3 regions of the Halobacillus naozhouensis genome follow, and region 1 is predicted to be linked to each of the others. Evidence: predicted binding sites of a transcription regulator. Region 1 holds the regulator's gene; each other region holds the start of a gene.
What was found. Region 1 encodes LexA, which represses DNA repair genes until DNA is damaged. Its sites were predicted from a motif close to CGAACATATGTTCG; they were not measured.

Region 1 (4,477 bases):
CATAGTTTACAGGTAAATTCATGATAGCTGATAAACGCAATGCCGGGCGCAAGTAGTCACTAAAGACAAAGAATGTTCCAGCATAAACTTTTAAGCCGCCGTGAAGGGCCATACCATTTAGTGCACAGGCCATGGCAAATTCACGGACGCCAAACCATACATTACGACCCGAGTAGTCATTGCGAGAGAAATCTTCTTCACCTTCTACAGTAGTTTTGTTAGAGCCGGCAAGGTCGGCACTGCCTCCGAAGAAATAAGGAACTGTTTTAGATAAGGAATTTATAACTTTCCCAGATGCTGCACGAGTTGCCAGGCTATCTTCACCAGCCGTAAACTCTGGAAGGCTATCCTGCCAATTATCCGGAAGTTCTCCATTGATGGCTTCTTCCAGCTCTTTACCAAGCTCAGGGTATGCTTCCTTGTATTGTTTCATAAGTTCATTCCATTGAGCTTCTTTTTCTTCACCATTTTCCTGAACTTTTGATTTGAAGTCATTATAAACTTCCTCTGGAACATGAAATGGTTCGTGCTCCCAGTTATAGTGCTGCTTGGCAGCCGTGATTTCTTCATCACCCAGTGGTGCACCATGAGCCGCAGATTTACCAGATTTATTTGGGGAACCGTACCCGATAACCGTTTTAACCTCGATCATGGTTGGCTGCTCTGTGTTTTGTTTTGCCTGCTCAATTGCCTGAGCGATAGTTTCAGTATCTGTACCATCCTCAACACGAATGACTTGCCAGCCATAAGCTTCATAACGTTTTTCAACACTTTCACTAAAGGAGCGATTTAAGTCACCGTCTAATGAAATGTCGTTAGAGTCATAAAGAACGATTAACTTCCCTAACCCTAAGTGGCCGGCTAAAGAAGCAGATTCCTGAGAAACGCCTTCCATCAAGTCACCATCACCACAGATAGAAAATGTATAATGATCCACAACATCAAAGTTGTCACGATTATATTTAGCGGCCAGATGAGCTTCTGCCATCGCCATACCTGTAGCCATTGAAATCCCTTGTCCTAACGGCCCCGTTGTGGCTTCTACTCCATCTGTATGCCCTACTTCTGGATGACCAGGGGTTTTTGAATCCCACTGGCGGAAAGATTTAATGTCATCAATCGTGACATTATAGCCAGAAAGATGCAGCAGGCTGTAAAGTAGCATAGATCCATGTCCCGCTGATAAAACGAAACGATCCCGATTGAACCAATCCGAATTTTTCGGATTATGGTTCATATATTGCGTCCATAGTGTATACGCCATTGGAGCTGCACCCATTGGCATACCTGGATGACCCGATTGTGCTTTTTCGACTGCATCAATAGTGAGTGTTCGAATTGTATTAATAGATGTCTGTTCAAGGCTTGCTGCCATGTAAACATTCTCCTTTCAAAATTCCGTATATGTACCATGTATAATCCTATAATGAAAATGAGCAAGTGACAAGCATTGTTATCGTTTTTTCTACAATTTCTCTTAAACTCCTCAAGTATTTTTCCCTAGTTTCTGCAGGATAAACAAAAAAACCGCACCCATAAATGGGTACGGCATTCCTTGTACACAGGGAATTATAAAATATCTGTGGATTAGCTTACACGAGGTTTGCCACATTCAGCCTCCAGCACCCAGACACTCGAGACATAAGATAATTCGCCTCCGTGGCCTCACAGTACGTGCCGTTCTTAGTCGAACTTTCTTTTGCTCGAACTTCCCTGAAGTATTGTCCATTGCGCCGCTTGCCTTATGTTTGTCATGTCTACAGGGGCGCTTACGCTTTTGTCCTCAATTCTTTTTCTCATTTTGCTGCATCTTTTTAACCTTCTCAGGTGTAACGTCATTACCTTCTGGATCAACAACCGTCATACCTTTGAGTTGATTTTTAAAAGAGCTGCGAACATTTTTTAAATATTCCTGACGCAACTCTTTCTGCTCAGCTTTTTCAGCTTTATTGAGGCCTTCCTCTTTTGATTTATTGGCTAGTTCATTGATTCTGTTAAGCTTTTCATTAGATAACATTTGCACATACCTCCTTACCTGGTATTCGCCATGAAAAAGACAAGCGTCACCAGACCCTTGTTCTATTTCATATGTTACCCGTCCTCTTGCTGTTTTTCAAGTGAGACGTATTCCTGATACCTGCGATGGACAGTCGCTTTAGAAACACCATAGCCAAGCCCCCGCAGTGTTGCTGCAATTTCTTTAAAGGTTAATTTGTTGTTCCTTAATCGAACTACTTCTTCTATAGGAAAAACAAGTCGTTCTCTTCCTGGAGCCAAGTGCTGGTTCGACAAATTATGGCTGGGATCGTATCCTTCCTTAACAGCCTTTCTCATCCCTCGCTTAATTTTCATATTATGTATCTTTCGCTGATATTCTTCAACAATTCCGACAATTTGCAAAACCATCGAATCTGATTCAGAGATTTGCAACTCACCTTCATGAGAAAGAGAATAAATACGAACATTAAGCTTATGAAACTGATGAAAAAGCGCAATTTTTGTATTTCCTCGACCTAATCTTGTCTCGTCCTGAATAAGAAGGGCCTCTGCTCGTTCATTTGCAAAATGGTCTAGCAAGCAGAAGACACCCTCTCGTTCGATCTCATATCCGCTGGCTTGCTCTTCAATGCAATCTATTACTTCTATGGATTGGTGCTCAGCCAGCTGCATTAATTCACTCCGTTGTCTTTTTAAAGAGGAAACTTGTGCTTCCTTCTCGGTACTTACACGACAATATAGAACTGCTTTCATGATGTCTCACCTCTTGATTGGATCAAAACAAGGATAACGCATTTATAAACTTGTGACCATAGAGAAATATAAGAAAGCTAGACTGGCTGCAAACAACAGGATATACGTAATATCGAGCTTAGAAAGTTTATTAAACATGTCATTCATCCTCCCGATTAGAACAACCGTTCTTAGAAACGTTTGTTCGCTTTTGTTACTTTTATTATATACGAACAATCGTTCCTGTCAAGATTTGTTTCGAACGCTTGTTTGCATTTTTTGAAACCACATGGTACACTGTTGTTACTATAATCCTATGTACGAGGTGTCAGTCTATGAATAAACTTTCAAAACGTCAGCAAGCAATACTAGATTTTATTAAAGAACAGGTATTATTGAAGGGGTATCCTCCTTCTGTAAGAGAAATTGGACAATCCGTCGGCCTCGCCTCAAGCTCGACCGTTCATGGACACCTTTCTCGGTTAGAGAAGAAAGGTTATTTAAGAAGAGATCCTACCAAACCCCGAGCAATAGAAGTGATTGACTTAGAAGAGGATCAGAGCATTCCAAGGGGCGAAGCTTCTTATGCTCCCGTTATTGGTAAGGTAACAGCCGGTTCACCGATCACTGCTATAGAGAATATTGAAGAGTATGTACCTCTCCCGAATTCATTGGCGGGATCAGATGAAAATACATTTGTCCTTGTTGTTCAGGGAGATAGTATGATTGAGGCTGGTATTCTGAATGGAGATATGGTCATTGTTCGCCAGCAGCAAACTGCTCAAAATGGCGACATAGTAGTGGCTATGACAGAAGATGAAGAAGCTACCGTAAAACGGTTTTTCAAAGAGAAAAAGCATATTCGCTTACAGCCTGAGAATGCAACAATGGATCCCATTATATTAAGTGATGTTTCTATACTAGGCAAAGTAGTCGGACTTTATCGCACGGTCCATTAAAAAAGACCGGGAGCATATCAATTGCTCCCGGTCTTTTTTAATGGACTACAACAAAAGCCCCCATGAAGCCTTATGGCTTCATGGGGGCTTTAATCTTAATCTTAATATGTTTGCAGGTACTGTTCGCGTTCCCAAGGATGTACTTGAGTACGGAACATATCCCATTCGATTTCTTTAGCTTCAATGAAATGTTCAAACAAATGCTCTCCAAGAGCTTTAACCATTACCTCATCTGACTGCAGTTCGAGAAGCGCATCAGAAAGTGTTGCAGGTAAATCTTTAACACCGTGTGCTTCGCGTTCTTTTTTATCCATCACATAAATATTGCGGTCAACCGGGGCAGGAGCCTCCAGCTTGTTCTCAACCCCATCAAGTCCAGCAGCAAGCAGTACGGCCATCGCCATGTACGGATTCGCTGCTGGATCAACACTGCGCACTTCAATACGTGTACTCAGACCGCGTGAAGTCGGAACACGAACGAGCGGGCTGCGGTTTTGTCCTGACCATGCTACATAACAAGGAGCTTCATAACCAGGAACCAAACGCTTATAAGAATTGACTGTTGGGTTGGTTACAGCTGTGAAATTAGTCGCATGCTTCACAATGCCCGCTGTAAATTGATAAGCAACATCAGATAACTGCTCTTTGCCATTTTCATCGAAGAAGGCATTTCCGTCTTTATTGAATAAAGACATATTGGCATGCATCCCTGATCCATTCACACCAAACAATGGTTTAGGCATGAAAGTTGCGTGTAACCCATGCTGGCGGGCAATTGTTTTAACTGC
Region 2 (4,477 bases), 2.1 Mb from region 1:
TCTGCTGCCCGAAACTGTTCGCAGCTATAAGTTCCTTCTAGCACAGCCATTAATAAAATCTTGGAAAAAATGCACACTAAAACTTAACACTGAAAATCCGTATAGAACATACTAACAAAAAAACTAGATGATTTAGGAGATTTAATTATGGTTGATTCGTTATTGTTTCAAGTGGTCATGATAGGAGTTATTGGCATCGGCGCCCAATGGTTAGCCTGGAATTTTCGCGTTCCAGCCATTGTTGCCATGTCCCTGGCCGGGTTGCTTGCCGGACCGATTTTCGGGGTTTTGAACCCAAAGGAAACATTTGGTGATATCTTTCAGACGTTTATTTCAATTGCGGTGGCGATTATTTTATTTGAAGGCAGCCTAAACCTAAATTTTAAGGAAATTCGGGGGCTTGCTCGCCCCATCGTGCGAATCATAACATTAGGTGCGTTTATTGCATGGATCTTGGGTTCATTTGCCGCACACTATGTAGCCGGGCTTTCATGGGCTGTTGCTTTTGTCATTGGTGGACTTTTTATCGTTACCGGTCCAACTGTCATTTTGCCTATTTTGCGTCAAGCAAAATTGAAACAGCGGCCCGCATCTATTTTAAAATGGGAAGGTATTATTGTTGACCCGCTTGGGGCGTTACTTGCTGTTTTTGCATTTGAAATCATTCTTTTTCTTACATCTGAGGAAGTTGCAGTAACAAAACTACTCCTATTTTTCTTTTGGTCTATACTTGCAGCTTTTATCGGTTGGTTGACAGGAGTTATAGTAGGTTGGATGTTCGAAAAAGGTCATGTTCCTGAATTTTTACGATCGCCCGTTGTCTTATCTATGGTCACAGCTTGCTTTATGGTAGCCGATGAGATTAAACATGAAACAGGTTTACTAGCAGTCACTGCGATGGGAATCAAACTTGCTAACATGAATATTTCATCGTTTAGTGATATGCGTCACTTTAAGGAAAATATGTCCGTCCTGCTCATGTCAGCAGTCTATATCATGATAACAGCAGGAGTCACAAGAGAAACACTGCTGGACATATTAAATTGGAATATCATCGGGTATATCCTCTTAATGATCTTCCTTGTTCGTCCTTTATCGATCTGGCTTTCAACAATCAATACGGATATAACGAAACAGGAGAAAACGTTGGTCGGCTGGATAGCGCCACGAGGGATCGTAGCGTTAACCGTTTCTGGTTACTTTGCCCAGGTCCTGTTAGATACTGGATATACCGATGCAAATCTCGTCATACCAATGACGCTTGGTCTCGTTTTTTCAACGGTGGTTGCACATGGATTTTCAATCCGATGGGTGGCGGAGAAACTCGGTCTCGCGGTCAATAGCCAACCCGGTGTCCTGATTGTTGGCAGTAATTCATTCAGTATCAGTATGGCAAAAGTGATGATAGAACTAAATATTCCTGTATTGTTGGCAGATTCTTCACAGCAGCGACTAGAGGCTGCTCGAGAGACGGATATCGAAACCTATCATGGCGAAATATTGTCTGAACTCTACGATCATGAATTGGATCTAACACCGTATGAATATATGGTTGCTGCATCTATAGTGAACTCTTATAATGCCTTAGTTTGTAGATCCTTTGTTCAGGAAATGGGCCGAAATAATATCTATAGTCTGCATAATGAACACGGGGAAAGCCTTACGGACCTCGTCGATAAATACGACAAACGCATTTTAACAAAAGAAAATATTTCGTGGCATGAACTGAATGATCGCGTCGAACGCGGCTTCCATTTCAACACAACGAAGTTAACCAAAAAAAGCTTTGCCCAATGTGTTAAAGAGCGTAGTGAACAAAGCCTGATATTATTTATTTTAAAATCATCCGGAAAAATTGAGTTTTCAACACACGAAGGACAGGTCAAAGGTGAACAAGGAGATATTGTTGTAAGCTTGGATCCACCGGCCTCGAAAAGAAGGAACACTGAAGAAACAGCGGGATAGATGGGGCAGCTCCTAAACCTTTTGTATCGGTTAGCTTAACAACAACTACGCAAAAAGGTCTAAAATAAGTCAAAGTGGCGGAGGGTATTCTTGGGACTACATCACTGGGGCGACCTATTATAGATAAAATGCTGAGGTTCTGGGCAGACAGGGAGCTCAGCATTTTAGGATATATTACTCGTAATTCTCGAACTTTTCGCTTACCTGATATCCTCTGTATACTGTCTGAGCGAAGTTTTGATCCAACAAGAGACCGAGATATTGATTCTCCAAATGTTGTAAGCGACGGGATGCAAATTCTGGAGTAACTCCAAAAGTGGAAACCACTTCGTAAATGGCTTGCGACTTTTTAAACGGAAGGTTCATTTGCAGCAGCATAAAAGTAGGGACACAGAAATGCAAAGCAAAGTTATCTGCTTTCCATTCTTGGTATTCAACAAAGCGTACAGGCAGGTTAAGCTGGGAACCGCTGTGCAGCAATATATGGCCAAGCTCATGGCCGAATGTCTGCCAACGTTCTTCTTTAGATAACTGTTTTTGAAGGAAGATTCGACTTATTCCTTTATAGATAACGGCTTCGCTACTATGCTCCCAGTCATAAACCCGTATATTTAGTTGTTCTGCAATACGGTCAATCGTTAGCTGGTTTGGTATTCGTATGGAGAGTGAGATTAGAAGATCGTATATATGACTTTCAAGAGTTGTGTATTGATACATAAATTCCACCCTTATAGAACATACGTTCGAATTTTAGGTAAAAGAAAAGCCCTCCTGTTACGGGCTGTTTAAATTCATCTTAATACACATTTGAGAATTTTCCTAGTCTACTATGGCAGTACACTATTCACTTTTAATAATTTCCCACATTTTTCTTAGCTTTTTCAAATCTTCTAAGTCTGATTTTGGAAGGTCTGCATACCAGCGTTGAAGCTCTGGATCATGGATAAAGGCGTCCATGTCCCCCTCTGTTTCCCCCATTTTGGAGTCTTCTGTCATCCCCATAAGCCAATCAATGGAGACATCATAGAGTCTGGCGAGTGTAGACAGCATTTTGGTGTCCGGTTCTCTATAATTTCTCTCATAACCGGATAACCTTGAATTAGAGATTTCTAGTTTTTCACAAACAAGAGTTTGTGACCAACCTTTGTATTCCCGTGCTTCTCTTAATCTTCCACCTAATGAACCCATACCATTCATCCTCGAGTGATTTTATTTTCTTTCATAATAAAAGGATACTATTAAATAAACATTTCGCGCAATATTTTGCGCAATATGTTTATTTAATTATTGACTTACGCGAAATGCGCATTTAAAATAAACATTAACGTTACGCGTAACGCGCAAATTCATGAATGGCATGGCCAAACTGTTCATACAATAGTTTTCAGTTTTGATAACAATTTTAGCAAAGGAGAGAATGATTGTATGGCTTATTTAATCGCACTTGATGATGGGCATGGAATGGAGACCCCTGGTAAACGTACCCCTTATATTAATAGTCTTGGAAGGTCTATTAAAGAAAATGAATTTAATCGAGCAGTGGTTTCCTTCCTTGATGAAGAGTTGCAGCGCAGTGGCTTTAACACGTTGTTAGTAGCTCCGACTGATGTTGATACATCGCTGGCTACGAGGACAAATCAGGCAAACCGAGCAGGAGCGGACGCTTATATTTCCGTTCACTATAATGCATTTGATGGAAGTTTTGAGGGGTCAAACCCGAGTGGGATTGAACTTTACGTTTACCCTGGTCACTTAAACCGGGAAGCAGGCATGCTGGCGAAGAGTATAGCTAATTATTTAAAGAAAGGAACTCCACAAGAGTTTCGGGGCATAAAAGAAGCGAATTTTCACGTATTGCGTGAGACAGCTATGATTGCTGTATTAACGGAAAATGGTTTTATGGATCACCCTGACGAGGCTTTATTAATGATTGATCCAGAGTTTCAAAAAGAGGTTGCTATGGAACATGCTAAGGGGATTTGTGATTACTTCGACGTCGCATATGTGCCGGAGAATGGAGGGAATGAATGGTATATCGGCCGAAGAGTAGAGTCCATTTTTCAGGGAGATTTACGATTTTACAATCAACCTTCATGGGCAGACTCAGCAGTTGCAGGTTATTTGCAATATGGTTATGGTTTTCCTACTATTCTTGATCGAGTCATTGTAGAAGGTTCTCCGCAGTATAAGGTGGAAAACTCTCAGGGAGCGGTTTATTACGTAACGGCTAATGAAACGTATGTACGAGTAGTATAATAAATCAGCAGAACCCGGAGCCCCTCCGGGTTCATGTTATTTCTCAGTCGCTAACGTCTTGGAATCTTATCATCAATAAACAAGAAGGCAACAATTAAGCCGATTACGGTCATGATCGATATAAAACAAATAAGAAAGCAAGCGGTTCCAATTTTGATATTTATAGGGAAGTTTGCCCCATTGCCTTCAATGCTTTCAACTCCGGCGCAACCTTTTCTCTAATCTGACCAGTTTCTGGAGTGAAAAGGCACTAGGC
Region 3 (4,477 bases), 410 kb from region 1:
GGTACGCCAAAAGGTCGAGTCTATGACTGACCTTCCGGTTACGGTCTATTCAAACAATAGTCAATGGGAAGATATGAAAGACTTGAATGCAAGGTTGAAAGCTCAGCAAATGCCGAAGAACCTTAGAGAAAGAATCAAACAGTTTTTTCAGCAGAACGATTAATCTGGATTGTTTAATATCCATTTCCAAATGTGGTATATTGTTATAGGAAAAACTTGCTCCAAGAGAGGAGAAATACCTATGGCTGGACATTCGAAATGGAACAATATTAAACGTCGTAAAGGAGCGCAGGATGCCAAGCGTGGTAAGTTGTTTATGAAGCTCGCTCGTGAGATCTTTATGGCTGCAAAAGAAGGCGGCGGAGACCCGGAAATGAATTCAAACCTTCGTTTAGCAGTAGATAAAGCAAAATCCAACAATATGCCAAACGATAATATAGACAGGGCTATTAAAAAAGCAACTGGAGATCTGGATGGCGTTCATTACGAAGAATTCACTTACGAAGGTTATGGACCAGAGGGCGTAGCCGTTATGGTTAAGGTGCTCACTGATAATAAGAACCGAACGGCTGCTGATGTCCGTCATGCCTTCAATAAAAATGATGGAAATCTTGGTGAAAACGGCTGCGTTGCCTTCATGTTTGACCGCAAAGGTTATCTTGTCATCGATAGACAAACAACGGATTCAGATGAAGATGACATGTTGCTTGAAGTGATAGAAGCGGGAGCAGAAGAAATGGAAACTAATGAAGAACAATTTGAAATTTTCACGGCACCTGAAGATTTTACAGAAGTCAAAGGAGCCCTCGAAAAAGGCGGGTATACCTTTCAAGCTTCAGAAGTGACGATGTTCCCAAGCACCTATACGCCTTTAGATAAAGAAGGCGTTGAAAAAATGGTAAAGCTGATCGATATGCTTGAAGATAATGATGACGTGCAGGATATCTATCATAATTTAGATGCGGATGATGAAATTCTCGACGAGCTCTCTTAAAATGAAATCCTCCTGATAATAGCTTCTGTTTCTGTACATACTAGAAACAGAAGCTATATTTATTTGTGAGGAGGATCAAGATGTTTCGATGGATTTATGGAGTTATGCTTATTCTTTCGTTTACTGTATGGCAGGTTTACGGGATAGATCATGAAACGTTAACCAGTGAAGAGTTGCCCAAACAACGATCTGTGGAAAGGAAAGCAGAAATGGCATCTTCTGAACCTAGTCACCAAGAACCGGTCATCTTTCATGTTGTTACAAAAAAGCATTATATAGACGGGGTAACAGAAATTACCGAGGAACAAGAGGTCATTTGGTCAATGGAAGATTTCTGGTCGAAGTATCGTGACTGGACAATTGAAGAACATAAGCGCGAGAATATGGTTTTTTCGAAGCAAGTAAATAGTATTTCGCCAATTACGGAGCAACAGGGGTACTTTGGAGTAACAAAGGACGGGGAGCTAGCAGTCTTTCAGGGAGCACCTTCGAAAGGAAATGTAATGGAGTCTTTTAATCCTATTCCACTAAAGCCTCTTGAGGCAAAAAGTAAGCTGAAATTAGCGGATGGAATTAAAATCACCAGTTCTGAACATTTCCAGCAAGTTATTAGTCAATTAACTAATGAAGAGGGGTTGTAATGGAGGCTAGTGGCCAGTGATCTACCGACCCTTTCTATAGTTGATGAAAAAAATAATCATGTTGATTAGTCTAAGGGATGTTCAGAAGTTTTGTTTCTGGACATCCTTTTCTCATAAAAAATCACCTTACTACCCCGCCAATCCCTCGTCGATTTTTCTTTGATACGAACGTGTGCTTGTGTGTTACAATAAACACAGTGATGTTAAATTAGGATTAGAAGGGAAATAGATGAATGATTACTTATGTAAAAGGCCTCCTGACAACAGTCGAGGACGATTCGGTCACAATTGAAACTCAAGGGGTTGGATATGAAATCCTTTGCGCTAATCCCCTTCATTTTCAAAGCGAAAGGCACAAGGAAGTTAAAGTCCATACTTATCACTATATAAGAGAAGATCAGCAGCTGCTGTTTGGCTTCAAAAAAAAAGAAGACAAGCTTTTATTTGCAAAACTTCTGAATGTCTCTGGGATTGGTCCAAAGGGTGCATTGGCGATATTAGGAACCGTTAGTGTACCAGAGTTTGTTTCAGCCATTGAACAAGAGGATGAGAAATACTTAACCCGTTTTCCCGGGGTAGGGAAAAAAACAGCGCGACAGATGATTTTGGATTTGAAGGGTAAACTGATTGTTTGGTTGCCTGAAGAAGAAAATGAAGACTCGCTATTCTATCAGGAGGATACTGCTGCGAAGGATAAGAGAGTGCATATAGAAGAGGCGCTTGAAGCTCTGAAGGCGCTTGGTTATTCTGACCGTGAGCTTAAAACGGTTCATAGTGAACTTGTCAAGTCAAAACAGGGTCAGGTAGATGACTTAGTCAGAAAAGGACTTCAGCTGCTCATGAAATCATAGGAGGAAGGAGGTACATCTATGGAAGAACGCATGATATCAGGGGAGTTACAAGGGGAAGAACAGCAAATTGAGCTGAGCCTCCGTCCAGAAACCCTCGGTCAGTATATTGGACAAGAGAAAACAAAGGAAAACCTGCGTATTTTTATCGAAGCGGCAAGAATGCGTAATGAACCGCTTGATCACGTTCTGCTGTATGGTCCTCCTGGTCTTGGAAAAACAACACTTGCCTCAATCATTGCAAATGAAATGGAAGGTCAATTTCGTTCCACATCAGGTCCGGCTATTGAACGTGCGGGTGATTTAGCAGCCATTTTGTCCTCCTTAGAAGCGGGGGATATTTTATTTATTGATGAAATTCATCGGCTTCCTCGTTCTGTTGAGGAAATCCTTTATCCCGCTATGGAGGATTTTTGTCTGGATATCATTGTCGGCAGTGGCCCAAGCGCCAGGTCCGTTCGACTGGACCTCCCGCCGTTCACCCTCGTCGGTGCTACGACGCGTGCAGGGTTATTGTCAGCTCCATTGCGTGACCGGTTTGGCGTACATAGCCGTCTTGATTATTATGAACCAAGAGCGTTATGTGACATTGTGGAACGGACAGCAGATATTTTTCACGTAGGGATCGCACGAGATGCTGCTGTCGAAGTGGCACGCAGATCCCGAGGGACGCCGCGAATTGCAAACCGTTTATTGAAGCGGGTACGTGATATTGCTCAAGTAAAAGGGGAAGATATGATCACTGAGGAAACAACGAAGACTGCATTGAAAATGCTGCAAGTCGACGGAGAGGGACTCGACCATATCGACCATAAATTGCTAATGGCTATTATGGACAGCTTCAAGGGGGGGCCTGTCGGTTTGGATACAATTGCAGCCACGATTGGAGAAGAATCGCAAACGATTGAAGATGTCTACGAACCATTTTTATTACAAATGGGCTTTATTCAGCGGACACCAAGAGGAAGAATGGTGACGCCGAAAGCGTACACCCATTTTAACAGAGAGGTGCCAGAAGCTTGACTGGTTTTGGGAAAATCTTTATTGTAATAGGGATTGTGTTTATAGTCATCGGATTAGTATGGAGCCTGATTGGTAAACTGCCAGGTGATATCAGTTTTAAAAAGGGCAATGTTACTTTTTATTTTCCAATTATGACATCGGTCGTAGTAAGTATAGTGTTATCACTCATTTTTTATATCATCGGCAAAATTCGTTAAGTTTAGGATAGGGGATTTACATGGACGTTAAGCAATATGATTTTAAATTACCGGAAGAACTCATAGCGCAAGTACCACTGTTAGATCGATCAGCTTCTAGATTAATGGTGCTGAACAGGGAGAAACAGGACGTCAGTCATCATCATTTTTCAGACATTAAACAGTTTTTACAGCCTGGGGATTGTCTCGTATTAAATGATACCCGGGTGCTGCCTGCCCGTCTTTATGGTTCGAAAGAGGATAGTGGTGGTAAGGTGGAAGTTCTGCTCCTGCATCAGGATCATGAGGATGAATGGGAAGTTCTAGTTAAACCGGCTAAAAAGGTAAAACTCGGGACGAAAATTGTTTTTGGCGAAGGAAAACTTGTAGCAGAATGTATCGGAGTACAGGATCACGGAGGGAGAAAAGTTCGATTCAGTTATGAGGGGATATTCCTGGAAGTACTTGAATCGTTAGGGGAGATGCCCCTTCCTCCATATATCAAGGAACAGCTTCCGGATCAGGAGCGTTATCAAACTGTGTATGCGAAAGAAGAAGGATCTGCAGCTGCCCCAACAGCAGGGCTGCATTTTACAAAGGAGCTGCTTACGGATATCGAACAGAGCGGCGTCGAAATTGCCTATTTAACATTACACGTAGGATTAGGTACATTTCGGCCTGTCAGCGTTGAGAACGTTGAAGAACATGAAATGCACGCCGAATTTTATCAACTCAGTCATGAAACTGCGGAGCAGCTGCAACGTGTAAAACAGAAAGGCGGAAGGATTATCTCGG

Region 2: a site for LexA is predicted at 2,698-2,711, ahead of P9989_RS00220 (ImmA/IrrE family metallo-endopeptidase). Genes of this name have one in related genera too.
Region 3: a site for LexA is predicted at 1,801-1,814, ahead of ruvA (Holliday junction branch migration protein RuvA). Genes of this name have one in related genera too.

Annotation. Positions count from the first base shown of each region.
Region 1 covers NZ_CP121671.1:2,117,068-2,121,544, reverse strand. The annotation lists gene tkt (transketolase) at 1-1,375, opposite strand, end outside; gene P9989_RS11090 (DUF896 domain-containing protein) at 1,784-2,017, opposite strand; gene P9989_RS11085 (YneB family resolvase-like protein) at 2,092-2,751, opposite strand; gene lexA (transcriptional repressor LexA) at 3,066-3,689, shown strand; gene glnA (type I glutamate--ammonia ligase) at 3,791-4,477, opposite strand, start outside.
Region 2 covers NZ_CP121671.1:32,851-37,327, forward strand. The annotation lists gene P9989_RS00215 (cation:proton antiporter) at 148-1,965, shown strand; gene P9989_RS00220 (ImmA/IrrE family metallo-endopeptidase) at 2,140-2,682, opposite strand; gene P9989_RS00225 (helix-turn-helix domain-containing protein) at 2,806-3,153, opposite strand; gene P9989_RS00230 (N-acetylmuramoyl-L-alanine amidase family protein) at 3,391-4,221, shown strand; gene P9989_RS00235 (sulfate/molybdate ABC transporter ATP-binding protein) at 4,440-4,477, opposite strand, start outside.
Region 3 covers NZ_CP121671.1:2,526,661-2,531,137, reverse strand. The annotation lists gene P9989_RS13335 (YhcN/YlaJ family sporulation lipoprotein) at 1-163, shown strand, start outside; gene P9989_RS13330 (YebC/PmpR family DNA-binding transcriptional regulator) at 242-994, shown strand; gene P9989_RS13325 (BofC C-terminal domain-containing protein) at 1,075-1,635, shown strand; gene ruvA (Holliday junction branch migration protein RuvA) at 1,869-2,486, shown strand; gene ruvB (Holliday junction branch migration DNA helicase RuvB) at 2,505-3,506, shown strand; gene P9989_RS13310 (DUF2905 domain-containing protein) at 3,503-3,703, shown strand; gene queA (tRNA preQ1(34) S-adenosylmethionine ribosyltransferase-isomerase QueA) at 3,724-4,477, shown strand, end outside.